DNA from 3 places in the Photobacterium sp. GB-72 genome. Region 2 is predicted to be linked to each of the others. Evidence: predicted binding sites of a transcription regulator. Region 2 holds the regulator's gene; each other region holds the start of a gene.

Region 1 (8,519 bases), on a different contig from region 2:
TACTGTTACTACTCATCACTTGGATCTTTACTGGTTGTTTAAGCGAAAGTTCATCCGATCAAACCAATCAGCCTATAGAAACAGAAAGTGATACCAGTGCTCAGGTGCAACCCCCTATCTTTTTTCCAGTGAAAGATAGCGGTGACGATAATATAGATAACGGTGAAAGTGACGATATTGATAATATTAGTGATGACGATTTAACTGAGCAAGACGAAGACAACTTTCCAGAATTAGAGGCGAGTAATATTAATTTTTCGGGCAATATCACAACGATCCCCTTAAACATTACTAATCCAATATTTGAAGATGTCTATGTCAATATTTATCGAAATTATAGCACTGATGATGACGGTAATTACATTGTTAATCATGATGATAGAGTCATGGCAACAGCTATTACTGAAGCAAATTATGAGGGCAGCCTATTTTTAACGCCAGATATTAACAAGCTGCTTATTGAGATAATCTCACTGAATGATAATCAAATTATTACACAAAAAGCGATCACATTTCCTATTGAACGTATTAATTTATAAAACAAAAGCCCGAAAGACATTTTATGTTTATCTTTCGGGCTTTCTCTAATTGTTAGTTTTTATTACAACTTTTGCCAAGGGCTCCCAGCATCGGGTTTATTCCCTTGCGTCCACCACTTCGCTTTATATTCACTTCCTTGATAACTGACTTTGTCGCCACCAACATACACAGCTCCTACATTCCATGCAGGTGTATCAGTTGCAGGAGGATCAACGGGCTCTACAGGAACCACAGGATCGACAGGAATAACTGGATCAACAGGTTCGACTGGCGTAACAGGATCAACAGGAGGTTCGATTGGATCAACTGGCTCAGGAGTCACTGGTGTACCACTTTCTAGCGCCCAAGGACCACCACTTGCAGGGTTATCGCCTTGTGTCCACCACTTCGCTTTATAGACAGCACCTTGGTAACTGACTTTATCGCCACCAGTGTAAACTTTATTGCTTTGCCATGTATCCACACCATCGACTGGCGGGTCTACAGGATCCACAGGCTTATCTGTATCAGGTAATTTATCAACTACACGCACATCAGGCCAATTGGCGTGAGAACCATATGCATTCGCGACACATTTTTCGTAATCACCTTCAACTAAAGCTGAATACGCCGTTTGAAAACCGACTAATTCACATTCAAAAGAAACACCGCCTGGACGATCAGAATAATATTTCCAGTTCGCATCCCAGTTGGTGTAAAGCACGTCAGTGGCACCATTAAGATTTAAACTACCATAGGGTGTTTGCTGCCAGCAGGTGTTTTTCTCATCTTCTGCAATAGCAATTTCATAATGCTCGGCTAAACCTTCCCAGTAACGAATACGGTTAACAGGTTGTCCTTTCTCTCTGTTTTGCTCACCACATTCGATACCGCCATTGATCACATTAATAGTGGTACCAAAGCCATAGGTAATACCGGCATCAATTTCACGTTGTGATGGTTTCCATGTACGATCAATTACATGAAGCATCGCAGGCTTAGGGGCTTGTGGGGTTAAGAAAAACCAAATCGCAGAGGCAAGGTTCAGCCATGAATCAGCAACACGCCCCGGATCATTTAATAATACCGTTGCATCGCCATCAAACATTACTTCCGAGAAAGCACCATAATTAAAATGGTAAGAGAGCTGTTTAGCGCCTCGGCCAAAATACCCTTCACCGTCAGCACATGGCCAACGTTTATTTTGCCAATCATCTTGCCCACAACCTGTAGTATAACCCGCTTGACCTTCAGACCAGCCCATTTCGCGTACATGAACGAGGGCTTGCTGCCATTCTTCTAATGCCAGTGGGTTATCCGAATAATTATCGATACTGATATGGCCGCCCGTTTCTTGTGAGAAATGGGCAAATGCCGTCACGATAGAGGTTTTACAGATTTCATCAGCATTACGTCCGTCGGTATAGTCGCCACAGAATGCAGGAAACTTACCAATTGCGCGTAGAAAACGGGTATAGGTATATTCAGGCGCTGCCATTTGTGTCAAGAAATTCCACTCTGTTTCAGGAAAAACTCGCTCAACACGTTTTACGTTATCAGGGTTGCTTGAAGCATCAGGGTAGATCGCTTCAACCTCTGTATTTGGGCGTGTTTCGAGTGCTTTAGCCCAAACGTCATACATAGGATCTAACGTCTTTGCATCTTCTGCGGCTGTTATTTCTGCCCGCTCAATGATGTAGCCACCAGGGTTTTCGGGATCAGGCTGTGGATTCATCGCATAACTGCTTGTCGCGGATAAACCAGCAATCAGTAATGCTAATTGACTTATTTTCGCCATTATAAATTCCTTTTCAGTACGAATTATCTATCTTTCAGAGCTAAAATAAGTCGCCATGCTCACCAAACAGTTTTATTTAATGCGACACTAATAATTTTTAATATTCAAAACTCATCTTAGCTATCAGTACATTTACAAATAATTACTTAATAACGGCAACGTCCCATTGTTAAAACCGTGTTACATAACTTGTTTTTATGTACGCTGTAATAAACTTATTCCATTAATATCTTTGGCTGTCACACTGTACACAAAATTTGAAAACATAATAATGAAAGCTAGCAAAGTCTATTTATTGTTATTTTATTTGAAAATCCCAAAGCCAACAGGCAACAAATAAAACATTGAAAAATAAAGATTTTAACTTATTCATTTAATATATGGTTGGCAATAGACAATAGATGAGTTTAGTTGCACATCGTTATGATTAATATATTTAGAGTATGATCACATTAAATAACAAAAATATTAATAATTAAGGTTTACTCAGAGAAAAGTCTACTTTCATTATTTATTATTATAGAAAGTAATTTATAAGCAGAAGATTTATCGTTATAAATAATATAAAAATCCAATGATTGTAATATCAAACACATTAAAAATATAATTTCGAATTTTGTTTTTAATCACGTTTATACATAATCACACATTGCAAAGTGCCCTATAGCAATGCTTCTTAACGCTAAAATAAACCCAGTAATACTCACTAAAAGATTAAGTTAATTTTACTTTAGTGATAACAATCAATATTTCTCATCGTCTATCACGTGCTCTTTCTAAATCACCATATTGGGATTATTAAGGTATATATTTTGAATTTCTTGAACGCTGGGAGTAATCTAAAATAGTCGTGAACGGTAATTTAAGGAGCAATAATAATGATCAGTTGTCATCAACATGACTATATTGAGATAGCCTGCATGCTCCACCTTGATGTGAGTTTAACGTATAAAAATGGAGATAAAATTTCAGGGATCGCCCAAGATACTTGTTATAACGCGCAGCGAGAAGAATGTATCGAATTGAAAATGAATAATACCGTTTCAACAATAGTTCTCGATCATCTCGCCTCTATGCAGGCACTCACCGCGAATCCACATTTTGAGACGGTTAATTTTTAAATTTACATTGTAAATAGTGGTTAATTTTCACTCATCTATGCAAGTAAAAAACAAAAAAGGTGACTTGAATAATAAGTCACCTTTTTATTAACCAAAAAACTTAAATATACTATTTAACATATTTAAGTTATTTATAAGTAAACGCCATTTCACCATTAGCATCTGTGTATAACGACGCTTTAGATTGTTTGATCAACTGTGCTGCATATGAAGGTGTAACAGCGCGTAGCTCACCTTTCACTGATACAAATTGACCTTCCCAAGCAACATCACGGTATTTACCTGCTTCTAAAATTTCTACTACTACTTTCATAATGACTGCACCTTAAATGAATATTTTAAACAACCCTACCGAAACACTTTGCGGTTCCTCAGTTGGTCTTTTTAATTTACCTCGTTTTGATTAATTGTCATTACAATAAAAATGCAACGTTAGTTGTGCATAAATGGTAAATTCAAATTTTTTTAATCTTTTTCTGGTTTTATCTTAGGAGTTATAAATACGCAACCCAACACCTTCTTTAAAGAAGAATAATAAGTTTATTAAAAACAATAATATAAATTATAAAAAGATACTAAATAATGACACAATCGCGCATAAATGGTATGGGGTACGCAATAATAGTAGTGAATAATTAACGATCAAGTATGAATAAAATGCAAGATTGCAAAAATGATCGTTTCTAGATTCATTTTTGACACAAAAAAAGACAATAAAAAGGGCAACATGCTGTTGCCCTCATAATAGCGACTAGGTGTTTGTGGTTATTTAATCACTACATCTTGAGTAGTAAACTTACCATTATCAAGTGGTTGCTTGTGCTCTGTCTTCGCATTGAAATCTAATTTAGATAACTCTACACGACGAATAGTACTGTCATGCATCGTTTTATAGAACAGTTCACCATTGCCTTGATCAATAACAGATGTCCACTGAGTCGCACTTGGTAAATCAGGGATATGTGACTTATCGTTAAACTCACTGCCAATTGGAATATCGAAGTTATTTAAAATATGGAAAGCTTGTGATACTGCTTCTTGCGATGTCTTCAATACAGGTGCGCTATTTACATAGAATGCAGCGCGAACAAAACGTGACGGTGGAGAAATATCACCAGGTAAGCCCACAAAGTTAGAGCCGACACCAAACGATTGGGCTTCTACCCCATTGATCTTTTGTGGCGCACTGATACCCGGGTGAAGGTTAATATAGTTATTTAAATTCGTTACCTGCCACTTGTAATCTGGCGAGTTAGTTAGCACTTTAGCCGTGTTCTTATAAATATTTATCTTACCGTGATCCATTATCTCAATCACGATGCTGTTACCTTGCTTATCCGACACACGCCAGTGCGCCGTTGGTGATGGGTTACCTTCAGCATCAAAGTAAACAGTGACAATCTTGATCTTACTTAACGCAGCTTCAACTTCTGCAACCGTTGAATATTGACTTAACATCCAACGTACGAAATCCATATCCGTGATGTTATTTGCGGTATTGTTAGGATCATATTTCGCAAGTGAGCCATAACCACGGAAATAGAATAAACCCGCCGTTAAGCCTTTTTCGTTAATACCTTCAGCAATAAAACGATCATCACTAACAGAGATCCCAGCAAAGCCATATTTACTTTTCCAAGTTAACCCTTGCTTTTGATCTGGCATTATCGAGGTATAGCTATAATTACGAGGAGAAACAATTAACTTACTATTTAAATCGCTATGACCCCACTCGATGGTACGAGCTTGAATATGATCATTGCCTGTTGTGCCAAGTGTAATTCCAGTACAAGCACTCGCAGCGGAGCTAAAACATGACGCCAACAGCAATGTTAATATCGTTTTTTTCATAAATATGCCTGTGAATGTGAACGCATATAATTAATCCTTGATAATAGTCCATTATGGAAAATAAAAACAACGTGTTATATGTTGATATGTATAAAAAAGCCCACTTTTAGTGGGCTTAAAAAATACTTTACTATAGAACTAGTCGCTAGATAGCCCAGCCGCCAGCATAGAAAACAACTAAGGCAATCGCAATAACGACAGTACCTATATTGAGCTTTTTCACTTCACCAGAAACTAATCGACCGATAACTAATGCAGTAAAACCAAGCATAATACCAGTAACAATATTACTCGTTAGAACAATGAAAACAGCACACAGTAAGCCAGATAATGCATCAACAGAATCTTCCATATCTAACTTGCTAACATTACTTAGCATTAATAGGCCAACATACATCAGTGCAGGCGCTGTCGCATAGGAAGGGACTAAGTAGCTTAATGGTGCAAGAAACAACATGAAGATGAACAGTACACCTACCGTAGTTGCTGTTAAGCCTGTTTTACCACCAGCAGCTGTACCTGCCGCAGATTCAATGTATACCGCAGCAGGAGAACCACCAACCAGGCCTGCAAAAATGCTACTAACAGAATCAGACGTTAATGCCTTACCACCATTGATAATATGACCACGTTGGTTAAGTAAATTCGCCTGTCCTGCTACTGCACGAATCGTACCTGTTGCATCAAAAATTGCCGTCATCACAAGTGCTAATACTGTAGGCAAAATAACTGGGTTTAGGGCACCCATAATGTCCATTGTACCTAATAAGGATTCGCCATCATGACCAAATGTCGGCATTGCAAAGAAGCCGTGGTACGTCACTTTCGGATCAAAGATAAGACCAATGATAGAAATGGCAATAATCACTAATAAAATGCCACCAGGAACACGGCGCTTTTCTAATCCTAAAATAGCCGCCAAGCCTAAAATAGACATGAAGACTGGAAACGCGGTGAAATCACCAAAAGCAACGGGTAAGCCTTCAGCTGGATTTTTGATCACTAGCCCAACGCCATTCGCTGCAATCAAAAGTAAAAATAATCCAATACCAATCCCAGTACCATGAGCAATACCATTGGGCATATTTTTCATGATCCAAGTACGCACACCCGTTACCGTTATTAATGTAAAGACAACCCCCATTAAGAATACGGCACCTAAGGCAACAGGCACACTCACGTCTTGCCCTAGTACTAAGCTAAATGCAGTAAATGCGGTAAGTGAAATAGCACAACCAATGGCCATCGGTAAACGCGCCCATAACCCCATAAGTAATGAACCAAATGCAGCCACTAAACAGGTTGCGATAAAAACCGCCCCTTGATTAAAACCCGCAGCACCCAACATGCTAGGCACCACAATCACGGAATACACCATGGCTAGAAATGTGGTTAAACCCGCAATTATTTCCTGTTTGACATTACTGCCGCGAGCTGTAATTTCAAAATAGCTATCTAGTTTACTCTTAGGTTCTAAATGAGAAGGGCGTTGATGTGTGCTATCAGCAGACATGGTAAATTCCTATTTGATCAAAAAAGCGATATTTTTCAGCAAATCTAATGTATTGCCAAATTAACGCAAACGTTTCCGTTTCTATTCAAAATAAAAGGCTGATGCTAGCACCAACCTTCATTCTATGACGACGTGATCATACCTATAAATAGCCTCAATTCGCTAGTGTTAAATCAATTTTCCAGTTGAAATACTCTGCATTTTATCTCCACTACCTAAATGGACTTATCATTTAGATAAAAACATAACCTCTAAAAATGTGATAAACACAACATAACATTCAACAATAAATAAAATAATAGAATATTTTTCTATTTTATCTTTAATTTACATTTAAATAGGAAATTTATTTCTTCGTTATCGAGCGTATATTTGCAGCGATTCAAATACCCATGAAGTTAAAGAGGATATTAAAAAAATAAAGCCTCCTCTCTTCGTTGTCGGTTTATTTTCCTCCGGTTGGAACATTAAGGTAGTAGTTATGAAAACCCATCTTTGGCCTGCATTTATTAACGTGATCAAACGTGATGTTGTTCCTGCTTTAGGCTGCACAGAGCCTGTGTCTGTGGCGCTTGCTGCTGCTATTGCGATGGAACAACTTCCACTTCATGAACGCAATATCACCCATATTGATGTGCGTGTTTCTCCTAATTTGATGAAAAATGGCATCGGCGTCATGGTACCCGGTACGGGAATGGCAGGTTTAGCTATTGCATCAGCTGTAGGTGCACTGGCTGGCAATAGCCAAGCGAAATTAGAAGTATTAAAGGACATTACGCCAGATAACGTTAAACAAGCTAAAGCATTATTAGATGCCAATAAAGTCACGGTTAACGTCGCTGATGTCACTAATATTCTTTATGCCAAGGTAAGTATTTATAACCAAGCTCATTGTGCGACAGTGACTATCGCAGATAGCCATACTCAAGTGATCAGTATTGAACTTGATGGTGTTACAGTTTTCGAAGCGTCACCTAACGAGCAAAAGGTCGTTGAAATATCGAACTCACCTTTTAGTGATGCTGGCGTTCAAGATATTTTTGATTTCGCGACCAATGCGCCTATTACTGATATTCAATTTATCGAACAAGCTTATGAGCTCAATAACGCATTATCTTGTGAAGGGCTAAAGGGCCAATATGGATTAGAAATTGGCGCGACATTTCAACGTAACATTGATCGCGGTTTATTATCAGGCGGTCTACTCACCGATGTATTACTCCGCACGGCTGCCGCTTCTGATGCGCGTATGGGAGGGGCTATGAAACCGGCGATGAGTAATTCAGGCTCTGGTAACCAAGGTATTGCCGCCACCATGCCTGTCGTGGTCGTTGCCGATTTTGTAAATGCTGATAATGAGCATTTGATCCGCGCCTTAATACTTTCTCATTTAATGGCAATTTATATTAAAAGCTATCAAAACAAGCTGTCTGCATTATGCGGCGCAACAACTGCGTCAATGGGGGCGGTATCTGGTATTACATGGTTATTGGGCGGAAATGTGGAGCAAATCAGTGCAGCGATTTGCAGTATGATCGGAGATATCACCGGTATTATTTGTGACGGCGCAAAAGCCAGCTGTGCGATGAAAGTCTCTTCTGCTGCCGGATCTGCTGTTAAGTCTGCCTTAATGGCATTAGATGGTATTCGAGTAACGGGCAATGAAGGCATTGTCGCTGATGATGTCGATACGACTATTCGTAATTTATCTGCATTA
Region 2 (8,519 bases):
ATGAACTTGCTAAACATGTCAGCCTAGTGATCCATCAAATTCGTTTACCACGTACGCTTCTCTGTTTTGCTATCGGTGCAATTTTAGCTGTATGTGGCGCTGTACTACAGGGACTGTTTCGCAACCCGCTTGCAGATCCTGGGATCATCGGAATCACGGGCGGTGCAGGCTTAGGTGCTGCATTGGCCATTGTCTTATTTGCCCCTCTCACCGCATCATTCCCTCAGCTTTTAAACTTCGCTATTGTGCCTATTTTTGCCTTTATTGGCGGCGCAATCAGCACCGTTTTAGTTTATCGCTTAGGCACAGATAAAAACGGCACATCGGTGATGATCATGCTACTCGCTGGTGTCGCGATAACCGCAATTTCAGGCGCAGGGCTTGGGTTACTCAATTATGTTGCCGACGATCAAGCCTTACGTGATTTATCATTGTGGTCAATGGGTTCACTGGCTGGTGCAACATGGACAGGCATTATTCTCGCCTATTGCACATTCGGGTTACTCTTTACCTATTTTTATCGTCATACCAGTAATTTAAACGCGTTGTTATTAGGCGAAGCTGAAGCTCGACATATGGGGGTTAACACGCAAAAACTAAAACGTAATTTAATTATTACATGTGCTGCGGGAGTGGGTATGACTGTTGCCGTTTGTGGCCCGATTGGCTTTATTGGCTTGGTTATTCCTCATGTGGGTAGAATGCTAACAGGTCCAAATCATAAAACCTTATTGCCAATTTCGGCTTTACTTGGCGGCTTAATCCTCTTGGTTGCCGATATGATTGCTCGAAGCGCATTCTCGCCTCAAGAGCTGCCGGTTGGGATCATCACCGCCATGTTAGGCGCGCCTTTCTTTATCTATTTATTAGTTAATCAAAAGAGTCAGATGTCATGACGTTAAATCATTCAGCAAAGGTCGATTTTACAGCAAGTAGCGACAAAGTCTGTGTTATTCAGGCTCGCGACTTATCATTACAATTCGGTGATAAAGTCCTGCTAAATCATCTTGATATTGATATTCACGCAGGAGAAGTCACCGCATTACTTGGGCCAAACGGTGCAGGTAAAAGTACCCTGTTAAAAGTATTATGTGGGGAGATTACGCCAAAATCAGGCACGGTTTCTTTCTTTGATCAACCGCTTAATAATTGGGCTCGGGAAGAATTGGCATGTCACTTAGGTGTCCTTCCACAACATAGCGCATTATCGTTTGCCTTTACCGCGAAAGAAGTTGTCGAGCTAGGCGCAATTCCATTGCAGCTCACTTCGCCTGAACTGAAAGATGCAACAGCATCAAGCATGCAATACGTTGATATTAACAATTTAGCTAAACGTCTCTACCCCACCTTATCGGGGGGTGAAAAACAGCGTGTACACCTTGCCCGGGTTTTAACACAACTCAGTAAAGCCGGTGATAAATGTATCTTGATGTTAGATGAACCCACCTCAGCACTCGATCTCGCCCACCAGCACCACACCTTACAAATTGCCCAAAATATGGCTATACAAGGCGCCGCTGTAATTGTGGTATTGCACGATTTAAACCTTGCAGCCCAATACACTGATCGGATGATTTTCCTTAACGAAGGAGAAATAAAAGCCGACGGCACGCCAACACAAGTTCTTACTCCTGAAGTAATAGATACCTTATATGGTTGGCCTGTCAGTGTTCATACTCATCCAAGTGGTGATTTTCCTTATCTTTTATCAGCCAATCATTCTGTTTTTTAACGTTTTATCTATTAATGACTAGATATACACAATAAATTGAAGCTATTAGCATGACAAACATCGAGTTTTTACGGTTAATGATCAATTAATTCAATCAAGTTGAATAGAAAGATTGCACAACGCAAAACACACAGTAAAATGTGATCGCAAGCGATTACATGTGTAATTAGTGTAAAAATAGTTTCTATCTTCTAATGCCGCATTTTACTGCGGCTTTAGTTGTTTATGATCCATGATAATTGCAACACCCTATAATTCGGTATCAAATTGAATAATTAAGTAGCTAATAACTAAAGGATCTTCATCTCTGCGAGTGAACTCGTAAGCCATAGACTACGTAATTAATCAATTTGGTATCAAAAACCTTTGTCAGATCCTAATCTGACCATGATAAGAAGAATAAATATGGCAACCATTAAAGACGTTGCACGTATGGCAGGTGTATCAACTACTACAGTGTCGCACGTGATTAATAAAACACGCTTTGTTGCAGAAGCAACGCAACAAAAAGTTTTGGCTGCAGTAGATGAACTTAACTACGCCCCAAGTGCAGTAGCGCGAAGCTTAAAATGTAATACAACACGTACTATCGGCATGTTAGTCACTAAATCGACTAACCCATTTTTTGCCGAAGTTGTGCATGGTGTTGAAGAATATTGTTATGGTGCAGGCTACACACTGATCTTATGTAACACCGAAGGTAACTTAGAAAAACAACGTGATTACTTACGTATGCTTTCTGAAAAGCGTGTTGATGGCCTATTGGTTATGTGCAGCGATCTGGATCAAATGCTGCTCGATTTACTTGAGCGTAAAAATGATCTTCCTATGGTTATCATGGACTGGGGCCCAGAAAGCCCACATACTGATAATATTCTAGATAACGCTGAAAACGGCGGTTATATTGCGACTAAGCACCTTATTGAAAATGGTCATAAGAAAATTGGCTGTTTATCTGGACAAGTTGATAAGTCTACTTGTCAAGAGCGCCTAAAGGGCTTCCGTAAAGCGATGAAAGAAGCAGATCTCACTGTTAATGATAATTGGCTACTTGACGGTGACTTTGAGTGTGAGTCAGCCGTTGAAGCTGCTCATAAGTTTATCGCAATGGAAGATCGCCCTACTGCTATCTTCTGCTTTAACGACATTATGGCTATGGCTCTGATCAGTACCTTTGAACAGGCAGGTCTGCGTGTTCCTGATGATATCTCAATCATTGGCTACGATAACATTGACCTTGCGCCCTACTTTGCGCCACCGCTAACAACTATCCACCAGCCTAAACGTCGTTTAGGTAAAAAGGCCATCGAAATCTTGCTAGAGCGTGTGAAAGACAAGAATCATGAGCGTCAAACCTTTGAAATGACGCCTAAACTTGTTGAGAGAAAATCGGTTAAAGATCTCAACTAATAAAATTTATCTTTCTATGTTAAGGAAAAGCCGATAAGTTAACCTTGTTGGCTTTTTTTTTACTTATAAAAAACAATCATGAGTATTTATAATTATAAAGCTTATTAAAATAAGCTAAGAACAAATACCTGAACCAATATCACATTTTTGAGAGCTTAGATTTAATATTAAAAGTATTATTTAATATAACTTTATATAGTCACGAACTGGCAAATTAATTGAAAGATTAAGACGCAAAACCACCGGCCTAAAAATTATGTTAATAATTCAAGGTAGCGGGGTTACCGAAGGATTATTATTGAACCGACAATATTATGACACAAACTTAACAATATATTGACAGTATCAATGTGTAGATTAATTAATCTATTTCCTCGCTCTTAATGTTTAGGTGACACTCATATTTTTTCACCGAGTAGAAGCATGGATAAACCAATATTAAAAGATTCATTAAAATTATTTGACCATTTTGGTTCAATAAAATCACGGTCGATGTTTGGCGGTTTTGGCATTTTTTCTGGTGATACAATGTTTGCATTAGTTGTGAACGATAAACTTCACTTACGTGCAAATGCTGAAACTGAAAAGGAATTCAAACAAGCTGGCTTGGAACCCTATGTTTATAAAAAACGTGGCTTCCCTGTTGTAACCAAGCACTATGCAATACCCGACCAATGGTGGGATGAACCCACAAAGATTGTAGCTCAAGGTAGGTATTCACTGGATGCAGCAGAAAAAGACAAGCAAGAAAAGGAGAGTTGCGTACCTGACCGAATTAAAGATTTACCTAATCTACGATTATCAAATGAAAGAATGCTTAAAAAAGCAGGCATAAACACTATTGAACAACTTCTAGCAGTGGGCTCTCTTGGCGCATATAAAGCACTTCAAGAATCACAAACAAGTCCATTGAGTATTGAATTGCTTTGGGCATTGGAAGGCGCAATTAGCGGTCAACATTGGTCAGTTATTCCTGAGCAACGTCGAAATGAACTATTATCTGCCTTATCTTAAAAATATAAGTTGTCTTAAATATAAAATACTTAGGAATAAAAGAGCCCCCATTCTTTTATTTCTAAGTATACCTTTCAAAAATAATTTCCGTATTATCCTTATCTTCCTTTATAAAATTCAATATTTATTTGGTTTAATTGCATAATAACAAACTTTTGCCATTAAATTAATTCCCTCCGTTTTGCACTCCTTGATTTATATAAATGATAATTATCTTTATTTATATTCCATGCCTAATTATTTGCTAATACGACCAATAACCCATCTTCTCACTAATAAATAACGCGGCGCTTTAAACTGTCTTATCTCCTGCTGATTTTTTCACCAACCAATTGAAGAAAAAGAAATATTTATCATTAAATGAAATACAATGTCTGTTGTTAAGGTCTACATGTTTACAACTGCTACTGAGTAAGATCGTATAAAACCCTACTTTTAGGGTGTTTTTTAAGGAATCACATGCGCATTTCGATCAAAAAAATTGACTCTTTATGGGTAAAGCCTTTGCTATGGCTTCAAGCTCGCCACTATGGTCAAGTATTAAACCCTGCAAAGCTATGGGGACGTAAACCTGTCTTATTTTGGTTAGTCGCAGGTTTTTTTGGTTTTCTCGACCGTAAGAAGTCACCGATTCAAGATGTCATGCGATCTTTGGTCTGTGTGCGTGTTTCACAATTAAACGATTGTGCCTTTTGTGTTGATGCCAATGGTATGAAGCTCGCCGAACGTTGTGATTCAGAAGATAAAATTAAAGCACTCGCCAACTGGCAACACTCTACGCTGTTTACAGATCAAGAACGCGCTGTGTTGGTCTACACTGAAGCGATGACAATAACAGGCAAACGAGTGACAGATGAAATGCTTGTCGCGCTACAAGAATGGTATAGCAGTGATGATATTATTGAACTCACTGCTTTAGTTAGCTTTCAGAACTTGTCGGCGAAATTTAACACTGCGCTCGATGTGCCAGCACAAGGCTTTTGTTCTCTTCCTATTACGCCTAACGATATTGCTCAAGATAACGTGCAAGCATCAGATAAAAACATAACGAAAAAGGATCAGGCAAATGAATAAGAAAAAAACGCTATTGCTGCTGGTCATTGTCAGCCTTATTGCGTTATGGCTACATTTTGATCTAGGCCAATACCTTACCCTTGAGTTCATCAAGCAAGAGCAATTAGCCCTACAAGCAAAGATTGAAAGTCAACTTTTCACTGCTTACTTGTTTTTCTTTGTACTCTATATTGCCGTGACAGCCCTTTCCTTACCCGGCGCTGCAATTTTAACGTTGCTTGGAGCGGCATTATTTGGTTTTTGGCCTAGCCTTATTATTATTTCTTTTGCCAGCACAATAGGTGCAACATTGGCTTTTCTATCAAGCCGCTATATTTTGCAAGACTGGGTACAACAGCGGTTTGGACAACGCCTCGCGACCATTAATCAAGGGATTGAAAACGAAGGCGCATTTTATCTATTAACGCTGCGTTTAATCCCTGTAGTGCCGTTTTTTCTGATCAACTTACTAATGGGTTTAACCCCGATTAAAACTCGTACCTTCTTCTTTGTCAGTCAGCTTGGCATGCTGGCTGGAACTGCTATTTATGTGAATGCCGGTACTCAACTGAGTAACATTAATAGTTTGAGCGAAATCATCTCATTTCCTGTATTGATATCTCTTGTATTACTCGGGATCTTCCCACTGCTCGCAAAAACAATTATTAATTACATCAAAAGCCAAAAGGTTTATAGCGGTTGGCAAAAACCTACAGTATTTGATCAAAACCTAGTGGTAATTGGTGCGGGTGCTGGCGGTTTAGTCAGCTCCTATATCGCGGCAGCCGTAAAAGCGGAAGTCACATTAATTGAGCGTCATAAAATGGGCGGCGATTGCTTAAACACAGGTTGTGTGCCATCTAAAGCCTTAATCCGTGTCGCTCATAGCGCTTATGAGCTGCAACAAGCAAAACAATTTGGTATTGAAGCTAAAATTGAAAAAATCGACTTTAAAGCCGTTATGACTCGTGTTCACAAGGTTATCAAAGATATCGAACCGCATGATTCTATTGAACGTTACAGCAAGCTTGGTGTGAATTGTGTCCAAGGTGACGCGACGATTTTGTCGCCTTGGGAAGTAGAAGTTAACGGCAAAGTGATCACCACACGTAACATTATTATCGCAACAGGGGCTTCCCCATTGTTGCCCAATATTTCAGGCTTAAACACAGTCAATCCATTAACGTCCGATAACCTATGGCAACTAGATACTTTACCTGAAAAATTATTGATTTTGGGTGGTGGTCCTATTGGTTGTGAATTAGCTCAAGCGTTTCATCGTCTTGGCGCATCTGTCATCTTAGTTGAAATGGCAGATCAGCTACTTAATCGTGAAGATAAAGATGCAGCCGATTTAATCTATCAAAAGCTAACTCATGAAGGCGTTAGAGTTCTTCTTAAGCACAAAGCCGCTAGTTTTGTAGAGAAAGGGGCGGCGCAATATCACCTCGTTAAGCTTGATGATCTTTCGGCAGAGCAAACGATCGACGTTGAATTTGATCAGGTTATTGTGGCGTTAGGTCGTGTTGCTAATACCAAAGGTTTTGGTTTAGAGCAGCTAAAATTAGCAACTAACCCACAAGGGACTATCAAAGTTAACCACTACCTACAAACGCAATATCCTAATATATACGCTGTGGGTGATGTGGCAGGCCCTTTCCAATTAACTCATGCAGCCGCGCATCAAGCATGGTATGCCTCAGTAAATAGCTTGTTTGGTACATTCAAAAAGTTTAAAGCTGATTACTCGGTATTACCTGCCGTTACCTATACTGCACCAGAGTTAGCTCGAGTTGGTCTCAATGAAAAAGAAGCTATTTCACAAAATATCGATTATCAAACATATACTTACCCTATATCCGATTTAGATCGTGCGATTGCCGACAATGCTGCCGAAGGTTTCGTTAAAGTTCTAACCCCGCCCAATAGCGATAAGATTTTAGGGGTCACAATTGTCGGCCATCATGGCGGCGAACTACTGGCGGAATTTACCTTAGCAATGCGCTACAAACTGGGACTGAATAAGATTTTATCGACGATTCACCCTTACCCCACCATGAGTGAAGCCACTAAATATACGGCTGGTGTATGGAAACAGGCCAATGCCCCACAAAAGTTATTGGCAATGGTTAAACGTTATCATCAATGGATGCGTAAATAGGTCATTCGGTACAAGGAATTAAAAAGGACGAAACTCTGATGATGAAAAAAAATGTACTCAAAGCCTTGTCGAAAGGCATCGCGTTATCGTTAACAATTTCTAGCTTCGCTTACGCTGAAGAAACGAAAGCACCTGCAAATGAAAGTCAAAGCTGGCAACAAATTGAACAAAAAGCCAAAGGTCAAACCGTCTACTTCAATGCATGGGGTGGCAGTCAAGAAATCAACGACTATTTAAAATGGGCCGATAAACAATTACAAAAAAGTTACGGTGTAACTCTAAAGCAAGTCAAAGTCACCGATATCGCTGAAACGACCCAGCGCCTACTGGCAGAAAAAACAGCGGGGAAAAACACCAACGGTGGGGTTGATTTAGTTTGGATCAATGGTGAAAACTTTCGTTCAATGAAGCAACATCACCTCTTGTACGGCCCTTTTACTCAACAGTTACCCAATTGGAAGTATGTTGATACTAAGCTACCTATTGATCAAGATTTCAGCGAACCAACAGAAGGCTATGAAGCGCCTTGGGGCGTTGGTCAACTCGTCTTTATTTACGATACCAGTGTGCTTAAACAACCACCTCAAAGCTTTAAAGAGCTATTAGCATTAGCGCAAAAGAATCCTGGTAAGATCAGCTACCCTCGCCCACCAGAGTTTCATGGTAGCAGCTTTTTAAAAGCAGCATTGCTAGAGCTCACTGACGATAAAAAAGCACTCTATCAGCCATTATCATTACCCGCAGAAAAAACGCTATTTGATAACGTGACAGCACCGCTTTGGCACTATTTAGATCAGCTCCATAAAGTGGCATGGCGTGGTGGTAAACAGTTCCCAGCGGGCACTGCAGAAACCGTACAACTGCTTGACGATCAGCAATTATTATTAGCTGTCACTTTTAACCCCAACGCTGCCTCAGCTGCAATTGAGAACGGTAATTTAACTCAAAATGCGAAAACCTATGCCTTTAAGCAAGGGGCATTAACCAATATTCACTTTTTAGCGATACCATGGAATGCATCAGCAAAAGAAGGAGCACTGGTTGCGATAAACTTTTTAATGAGCCCAGAAGCACAAGCGCGTAAATCAGACACCAAGATTTGGGGCGATCCAACAGTGCTAAAAGCCCAAGCATTTAGCCAATTAGCTG
Region 3 (8,519 bases), on a different contig from region 2:
CTTTAATACTGGCTTCAAGTAATAATAATGCTGAATACGTAGTACCACTCCAAATAATCAACATTAAAATTGTGCCTGACAATAAGCCAAACTGAGCCAATACCATTGGAATAGCGAGCATTCCTGCACCGAGTGCTGTACCCGCAATAATCAGCGAGCTACCTATTAATTTTAAATTCACACAATACCCTTACTTTATATATGCAACACAAAGCCTCAGCTTATGGCTGCGTATTATCAAATGATTTTAATCTTTAGATTGTCGGCTAATTAATAGCCGTGACTAAATCGAGATGAATATAAAGATAGGTTCGAAAAGACAGCCAACGAGCATTGTCGTTGAACTTGATGAATAGAAAAGTTACACAACATTAATCGTACTCCAAAAACGATATTAATAATGATGAGTGGTCATGATGTTTCATTTCGGTCAAAACGAACATCACTCATCTGTTGCAATACTAAAACACATTTCTAAAGAATGAAATAATAGATTATATCCTCAGACCAGCAATCTGCTTATATAAGCCTTCAGGGCTTGCCACCAATAGGCTTATAGAATGCTTTAACGAGAGCACTACTCAGAATAATGGGTTATCACCCCACGTGCTTTTCTGAAGCAAGACTAACGAGAGTTAAGCGGTTAAATGAACCTGGTTTTACAGCAATTAAGCTACCGTCGCCAAACTGAATACCATCAAAGAACTGAGTACCCCATTTCACACGCTTAAAGTGTGCATAACGCGCTTTTGAATATACGGTTTCTAAAGCGTTCAACGCACCTTCACGCTTTACTTGCTCTTGAATTGCTTTACTTAATAATTTATCAGCAATAAGCATCGTTGCCTCCTACAAAAATAACCGCGCTTTCCATATTCGCTCATTTCTTTTTACCAAACACACTAAGATATGCAAGGGAACGTTTATCAATTTATACTTTTTTTCATTGGCTGCTTAAATTTCACACATAAAAAAGCCCAGAACTTTTGTCTGAGCTTTACGTTCAATATAATGATTAATTGGTATTTATACCGTGAATGAACCTTCATTTTGTTTTGGGTTGGGACCAAATCGGTTATCACCTGGCTTGCTGTCTTGTACCATAAAATAGATCAGCACTAAGATACCAACAATCGGAACAAACATGATCAGTGCCCACCAACCGGTACGATCTTGATCATGTAAACGACGGACAATCACGGCAATATTAGGGATAACAATAAACAGTGAATATAATGCCGCTAATACGCCATAGTCATCCCCAATGGTTGGTAAACCTAAAAGACTATCAGCAAACCCTAGTGCCATACTGATCAAAGCGCTAAAAAGCGTAAAAAACCAAAACTCTTTACGACGAGAACGACCATTAAACTGTGCATATTTTTTTAAAACAGCAAGATACCAATCCATTTTTCTTCCTTTAGTCCGATATTTCTAGGCTAATAAGCCTGTTACACAAAATGTATTCCTTTTTACAATCATAGCCAAGCAATTTTAACTATCTCTTTGTTGTGAGACCGCTCAAAAATAAAAATGACATTCACTTTGTATTCTATTTACACTGTGAGTGACTTAATAAAGCCTAAAAAATATGTGTCTTGTTTTTAACATTTATTCACTTTCTCTCGCATTATTATTCTACTCACTTTCGAGGAATTTTAACTGCAATAGGGATAGACAATGCAAAAGACACTTCTTACCTGTGCGTTAGCCGTCGCCTTTAGCACATCACATGCTTACGCGGCAGATTGTTCTAATATCGCCAAATGGCAAGCAAATATAGCCTATAATGGCGGTAGCCAAGTCCAACAAGACAACAACATCTATAATGCAAATTGGTGGTCTCAAGGCAATCAGCCTTCAAATCACTCAGGCCCTTGGCAAGAATGGACATTAGTAGACAGCTGCATGAGCAGTGGGAATCAAGATCCATCCGTAACACTGATCTCACCGCTTAATAATGCACAATTAACCGCGCAAACAGATATTACGTTAGCTGCCAACGCAAGTGATAAAGACGGTTCTATTCAACATGTTGAGTTTTTCATAAACCAACAATCTATTGCAGTTGTCGATACAGCCCCATACCAAATTAATTGGACAACGGTGCTTGGTAACTACACCATTACAGCCACAGCAACGGATAATGAAAATGCCACTAAAACAGATGTTGTGAATATTAGTGTCGTTTCAGCGAGTGAAAACCTTGCGCCAAGTATTTCAATTAGTTCACCAACATCTGATACTCCTATTTCTGAAGGCGATACGGTAACGATCACAGCCAATGCCGAAGATAAAGATGGCTCCGTCACTCAGGTAGCGTTCTTTGTTGATAACCAACTAATCGCAACAAGTTCTTCAGCCCCATTCACTGCACAATGGACATCAACGGCTGGTAATCATCAAATTACAGCCAAAGCAACAGACAATGAAAATAGTACAACCACATCAAGTGCGATAACTCTTACTGTTGATGACGTTATTGTTGGTGGTGGTTGTGGTGATATTCCAACCTTTAAATCTGGTACTGATTATCTAGCAGGTGATTTGGTAGAAAGTAATAATCATAAATACCGTTGTGACATCGCAGGTTGGTGTTCATCATCATCTGATTGGGCTTATAAGCCTGGTGAGGGACAGTATTGGACAGATGCATGGACAGATTTAGGAATTTGCGCCATTGCTCCTGACGTTAAGATCACCTCTCTTAGTGATCAACAAACGGTATTAGCAGGAACGACTCTGATGATTGATGCTGATGCTACTGATGCCGATGGTACTATCGAACAAGTCAGTTTCTATGCTAACGAACAACTTATTGACACCGTTCTCACAGCTCCTTATAGCACACAGTGGTTAGCATCAGATTTAGGTAATACCACGATTAAAGCCGTTGCCACTGATAATGAAGCGAACACGAATGAAGCTAGCGCTACGGTTACTGTAAGCGATCAGGCTCTTGTTACTAGCTTAACATCTCCAAGTAGTGGCTCTGTTGTCACACTAGGTAAAGCACTCACCCTTTCAGCAACAGCGACAGCACTAGCCAGTGATGTTCGACAAGTTGATTTCATTATTAACGGCAATGTTGTTGCAACCGATAAAACTGCACCTTATAGCAGTTCTTGGACGGCGCAATCTGCAGGTAATTACACTGTCACAGCCCTCGCTACGAATGGTAACGGTGAAACCGCACTATCAACCGCAGCCAGTGTAAAAGTTCAAGAACCGATTGAGACTCAACATAACTTAATTGGCTATTGGCATAACTTCGTTAATGGCTCTGGCTGTCCAATACGTCTTCGTGATATTTCACCCGCTTGGGATATTATCGATATCGCATTTGCTGATAATGATCGCAACAGCGACGGTACTGTTCACTTTAATTTATACAACGGTGACATTCGCAGTAGTTGTGAGCCGCTTGATCCACAACAATTTAAAGATGATGTTCGTGAATTACGCGCACAAGGTAAAATCATCGTTCTTTCACTGGGTGGTGCTGAGGGTACTATCACTTTAAATAACGATGCCGACCAAGCAAACTTTGTTTCAAGCTTGACTGATATTATTAATGAGTGGGGATTTGACGGACTCGATATTGACTTAGAAAGTGGGTCAAACTTACTCCATGGCACAGAGATCCAAGCCCGTTTACCCGTTGCGTTAAAACAAATCGAAGCCAACATTGGTGGTGATATGTATTTAACCATGGCACCAGAACACCCTTATGTTCAAGGCGGCATGATTGCTTACTCAGGAATTTGGGGCGCTTACATCCCGATGATAAATGAGTTACGTGACATGCTAAATCTGCTGCATGTACAACTATATAACAACGGTGGTTTAGCAAATCCATATACGTCAGGAGTCGCCCCTGAAGGATCGGTTGATATGATGGTGGCATCAGTCAAAATGTTAGTAGAAGGGTTTGAACTGGCAGATGGCAGTCAATTTGCACCACTTCGCGATGATCAAGTTGCGATTGGCTTGCCGTCAGGACCAAGTTCTGCGAACTCTGGACAAGCACCAACACAAAATATTATTGATGCACTAGATTGTGTCACCAAAGGCAGTAGCTGTGGCTCGGTCGTACCGACTAAACTGTATCCTAACTTTGGCGGTGTAATGACGTGGTCAATTAACTGGGATGTTCATGATGGCTTTAATTTCTCAGGTCCTATCGGAGATAAGCTTCAACAAATGAATAGTCAACGTTAACCCGTATCCATATACGTGATAAAAAAACGCCAAGGTTGCTATTTATGCATCTTGGCGTTTTTCTTTGAAATAAGGAAAATCATTAATAGCGCTTAATTCGAACCACTTTCATCGTTTCAACTTCAAACCCTGCCACCATTATCACTTCAGGGTAATAGGTCATATTCACCTTACAGCCATTTAAACTTTGATATTTTTTCTTTCGTTTAAATTTAAATGGGACGTCGTAACCTTCAATCATCAACGTATGCAGGATCCACTCACCGTCTTCTCGCTGAGTATGTGAGCGAACTTTCAATCCATCGCTATGAATGAGTTCAGCATGTTTTGCTACAAGCTTATCCACATCAGATTTCATGATATTCGTTTCCTTTTTGTTATTTAATCGCGACTTGAAACACATATACAAAAACAGAGAGCCGAGGCTCTCTGTTTTTGTATTTTATTCTGCTTTCTATACTACAGTGAAAGAGGAATAAATAAACCTGCCAATGTCGCACTCATTAAATTAGCAAGTGTTGCAGCAAAAATAGCTTTCATACCTAAACGTGCAATCTCAGGACGACGTTGTGGGACAATACCACCTAAACCGCCCATTAACATTGCAATAGAGGTTAAGTTAGCAAAACCACACAATGCAAAGGTCACAATCGCTTGGGAGTGCTCACTTAATTTAGCGACAGTTTCTGGCTTCATTAAATCAGCGAATGCAATAAATTCATTAACGGCAATTTTAGTACCGATCAAACTTGCAGCGGTTGTTGCTTCTGACCATGGCACACCAATTAACCATGCAACAGGCGCAAATAGATAGCCAAAGATCATATCAAGGCTTAAATGATGTAAACCATCCCAGTTAAAACCTAACCACTGACCCAAAGAGGCTAACCAGTTACCAATATGACCTAAGCCGCCATTCACAAGCGCGATTAAACTGATAACCGCCAGTAAACTTGCGCCGACTGCCATAGCTATTTGTAAACCACTTAACGCACCACGAGAAGCGGCATCAACCATATTAACTGGTTCGTCTTCTTCACCATCGTCTTCTTCTTCCATGGTGTGAACACCTTCAGTCTGAGGAACAAGCAACTTTGCCATCATCAAACCTGCAGGAGCAGACATAAAGCTTGCTGCGATAAGGTACTTAAGCTGAACACCTAATCCCGCATATCCCACCATGGTACCACCAGCAACAGATGCTAAACCGCCAACCATTACTGCGAATAATTCTGAACGTGTCATTCGAGCCAAAAATGGTCGAACAACTAAAGGCGCTTCCACTGAACCGACAAAAATATTAGCCGTTGCAGACATTGACTCTGTACGTGTTGTACCCAGTAGCTTTTGTAATATGCCACCAATCGTACTGATCACCCATTTCATAACGCCTAAGTAATACAGTACAGAAATTAGCGCAGAGAAAAACACAATTGAAGGCAAAACGTTAACAGCGAAAATGAAACCTAATTTAAATTGTGCTAATTGACCGAACAGAAATTCCGTACCTTCATGGCCATATTCAAGAATACCGGATACGGCACCAGATATGCTGTTTAAAACTACACGACCAATAGGAATGTATAAAATGAAGCCCGCAAAAATAACTTGAATACAAAATGCACCCAACACGCTACGCCAATTAATTGCACGACGATTTTCTGAAAATGAAAAACCAACGGCAAAAATAACAATAATGCCTAAGATGCCGACCAAATAATGCATGGTCAATCTCCAATGTGTAGTAGTAAACGATTGCGGGGGGATTCTATTGAGAAATAAAAACGTGACAAGGATCAAATTGTTATTACAATTAACAATCGAGAAACAAAAAACACAGGAAACGGCTACTTTTCAAGCTAAGCAAACGAAAAGCGTTTGATTGGTTCTTATATGGGATAGTATTGTTCCCATAATTTACAATTAGAAACATTTAAAACAGCGTTTAGCTAACCGTTTGCGTCACGCTGCTGTTTTTTACATCATATGATTGATGAAAATAAAGACTTACCAACATGAAAAGTTTAATGGCTCACTATACCTGACATGAGATATTCCCTAACGCGATATGTTCACGAATAAACTCAATAAAAAGATTCACCTTCGAGGGTAAATACTTATGGCGAGGATAAACTGCATACAATGGCATATGTTGTGTTAACTGCCAATCAGGCATTAACCGAATTAATTTACCTTGGCGGATTTCATCTTTTAATAAATACGTCGCTAAGTACCCTACTCCATTACCAGAAATGGTTGCATCGCGTATTGCATCAGCAGAATCCACTCGATAATTGCCCGTTACCTTCACCTGTTGTTCTTCATTACCTAAGCTGAAATTCCAAATATTGTCTTTACGCTCACGACTAAAATACGTAATACAATTGTGATGTTGTAAATCATCAGGATGATAAGGCACACCATATTTTGCTAAATAATCAGGGCTAGCGACTAGAACAAAGTCACAATTTGTTAAGTGACGAGCAACAAAACCTTCAGGAGGAGAATCCATAAAACCTATCCATAAGTCTAATTGCTCTGAGATCAAATCAACACGATGATCAAATAAGCTGAGTTCAAGATTAACTAATGGGTTTTGTTCATGAAATTCATTGATGAAAGGCGCCACATGATTTGAAGCAAATGACTGGGCAATACCCACCCGTAATGATCCTTGCTGGCTATCACCAAAAATCAACAGCTCACTCTCAGCTTCATTAATTTCATCGACAACAACTTCGCAATGTTTCGCAAAAATTCGCCCTGATTCTGTTAACGCAAAAGACCGTGTTGTTCGCTGTACGAGTTGTACACCTAGACGTTCTTCTAATTGTTGAACCAGTTTACTCACTTGAGTACGCGAAATTTCCAGTAATTGAGCAGCCTTTGTAAAACTCTTCTGCTTGGTTAGAGCATTAAACACCACCATTTGCTGCGCTTTTTTTAACATCGATAGCCTTTATTAACATAAAAAGTCTGGTTAGGAAGTCATTACAATTTAACTATCCATTACAACCGTTCATTTTACTATAGATAAAGTGTCAAACAACTGTCTGATATAGAGGCTCATATTCATATCGTAAATAAGCTTTCATCTAACAACGATTAAGTTCTACGCATCGTAACATTCAATCTTTGAGCATATAAATAGGTGAAAAATCGCTCACAAGCAGCTGTAACTATATAAATTACCCCATAAAAACAAGATACCAAATAGCGATAAAGCACACTTATCGCTTTAATAACATTCAATTAACGCCTCAATTAATCCCTATTAAGTATTTGTGACAACATTCATAGAGTGTTCAAAGTTCTGAAACATAAGTGTCACACAACTTTCCTAATCTTTGTCACGTTCATTTATATCTACAGTAATAAGCAACCACGAAGGACTAGGAAAATGAAAACAAAGATTATCGGTGCAATCGCTTTAGCAGGAACAATGGTAGCTAGCACTGCAGCAATTGCAGGTGAAACTATCTCTGTTGTAGGTTCAAGCTCAGTAACACCGCTTATGGAAGTTTTTGGTGAGACTTACGCGAAAGGAAACGATGTAACAGTAGAGGTTCAAGGCCCAGGTTCATCAGCTGGCATTCGTACTGCACACGATGGCTCAGCCGATTTTGGTATGTCTTCTCGTGCACTTAAAGCATCAGAAGAATCGCCTGAAGTACAAGAAGTGGTTATTGCTCGTGACGGTATCGCTGTTGTTGTTAATAACAACAACCCGGTTTCTGACCTAACAAAAGAGCAAGTTGCAAAAATCTATAAAGGTGAAGTAACTAACTGGAAACAAGTTGGCGGTGAAGATAAGCCAATCGTTGTTGCTACACGTGATACAGCATCAGGTACTCGTGGTGCTTTTGAAGACATCATGAAACTAAAGAAAAAAATCAATGGCGTTAAAGTTTCAGCTATTTCACAGAAAGCACAAGTTGCTAGTGGTAATGGTCAGCTGAAAACAACCGTTGCAAACAACCCATTTGCTATTGGTTATATCTCTTTAGGTTCAGTAGATAATACTGTTAAACCGCTAGCGATCGACGGTCACAAACCTTCTGTTGCTGCAATTAAGTCTGGTGACTACACAGTACAGCGTCCATTCCTTGTTGTGTTCAAAGAAGGCCGTCCATCTGCTGAAGCGCTAAAATTCCTATCTTGGATGAAATCAGCAGACGCACAGAAAATTGTTGAAAACAAAGGCTTCATTTCTACACATTAATTAGTATTTTACGCTCAGCTCATTAGGGCTGAGCGTTTTTTGTTTGTCAGTAACCGGTCACTTTTGTACTGGTTCT

What was found. The regulator PurR, encoded in region 2, represses purine synthesis genes. The targets are predictions, from matches to a motif close to TNANGNAAACGTTTNCNTNA.
Region 1: a site for PurR is predicted at 6,864-6,883, ahead of C9J40_RS19870 (NCS2 family permease). Genes of this name have one in related genera too.
Region 3: a site for PurR is predicted at 6,167-6,186, ahead of C9J40_RS05155 (NupC/NupG family nucleoside CNT transporter). Genes of this name have one in related genera too.

Annotation. Positions count from the first base shown of each region.
Region 1 is NZ_PYNV01000024.1:27,847-36,365, forward strand. Features, by position in the region: gene C9J40_RS19845 (hypothetical protein) at 1-539, shown strand, start outside; gene C9J40_RS19850 (chitinase) at 602-2,317, opposite strand; gene C9J40_RS19855 (Rho-binding antiterminator) at 3,196-3,438, shown strand; gene C9J40_RS19860 (hypothetical protein) at 3,566-3,751, opposite strand; gene C9J40_RS19865 (linear amide C-N hydrolase) at 4,204-5,289, opposite strand; gene C9J40_RS19870 (NCS2 family permease) at 5,435-6,802, opposite strand; gene C9J40_RS19875 (serine dehydratase subunit alpha family protein) at 7,284-8,519, shown strand, end outside.
Region 2 is NZ_PYNV01000009.1:73,800-82,318, reverse strand. Features, by position in the region: gene C9J40_RS11730 (iron ABC transporter permease) at 1-896, shown strand, start outside; gene C9J40_RS11725 (heme ABC transporter ATP-binding protein) at 893-1,732, shown strand; gene purR (HTH-type transcriptional repressor PurR) at 2,138-3,142, shown strand; cyclic di-GMP riboswitch class I at 3,341-3,431, shown strand; gene C9J40_RS11715 (TfoX/Sxy family DNA transformation protein) at 3,566-4,156, shown strand; gene C9J40_RS11710 (carboxymuconolactone decarboxylase family protein) at 4,616-5,230, shown strand; gene C9J40_RS11705 (FAD-dependent oxidoreductase) at 5,223-7,370, shown strand; gene C9J40_RS11700 (ABC transporter substrate-binding protein) at 7,409-8,519, shown strand, end outside.
Region 3 is NZ_PYNV01000002.1:425,796-434,314, reverse strand. Features, by position in the region: gene C9J40_RS05180 (amino acid permease) at 1-181, opposite strand, end outside; gene C9J40_RS05175 (hypothetical protein) at 598-840, opposite strand; gene C9J40_RS05170 (DUF805 domain-containing protein) at 1,027-1,410, opposite strand; gene C9J40_RS05165 (Ig-like domain-containing protein) at 1,681-4,221, shown strand; gene C9J40_RS05160 (hypothetical protein) at 4,304-4,579, opposite strand; gene C9J40_RS05155 (NupC/NupG family nucleoside CNT transporter) at 4,681-5,946, opposite strand; gene C9J40_RS05150 (LysR family transcriptional regulator) at 6,257-7,171, opposite strand; gene C9J40_RS05145 (phosphate ABC transporter substrate-binding protein) at 7,622-8,443, shown strand.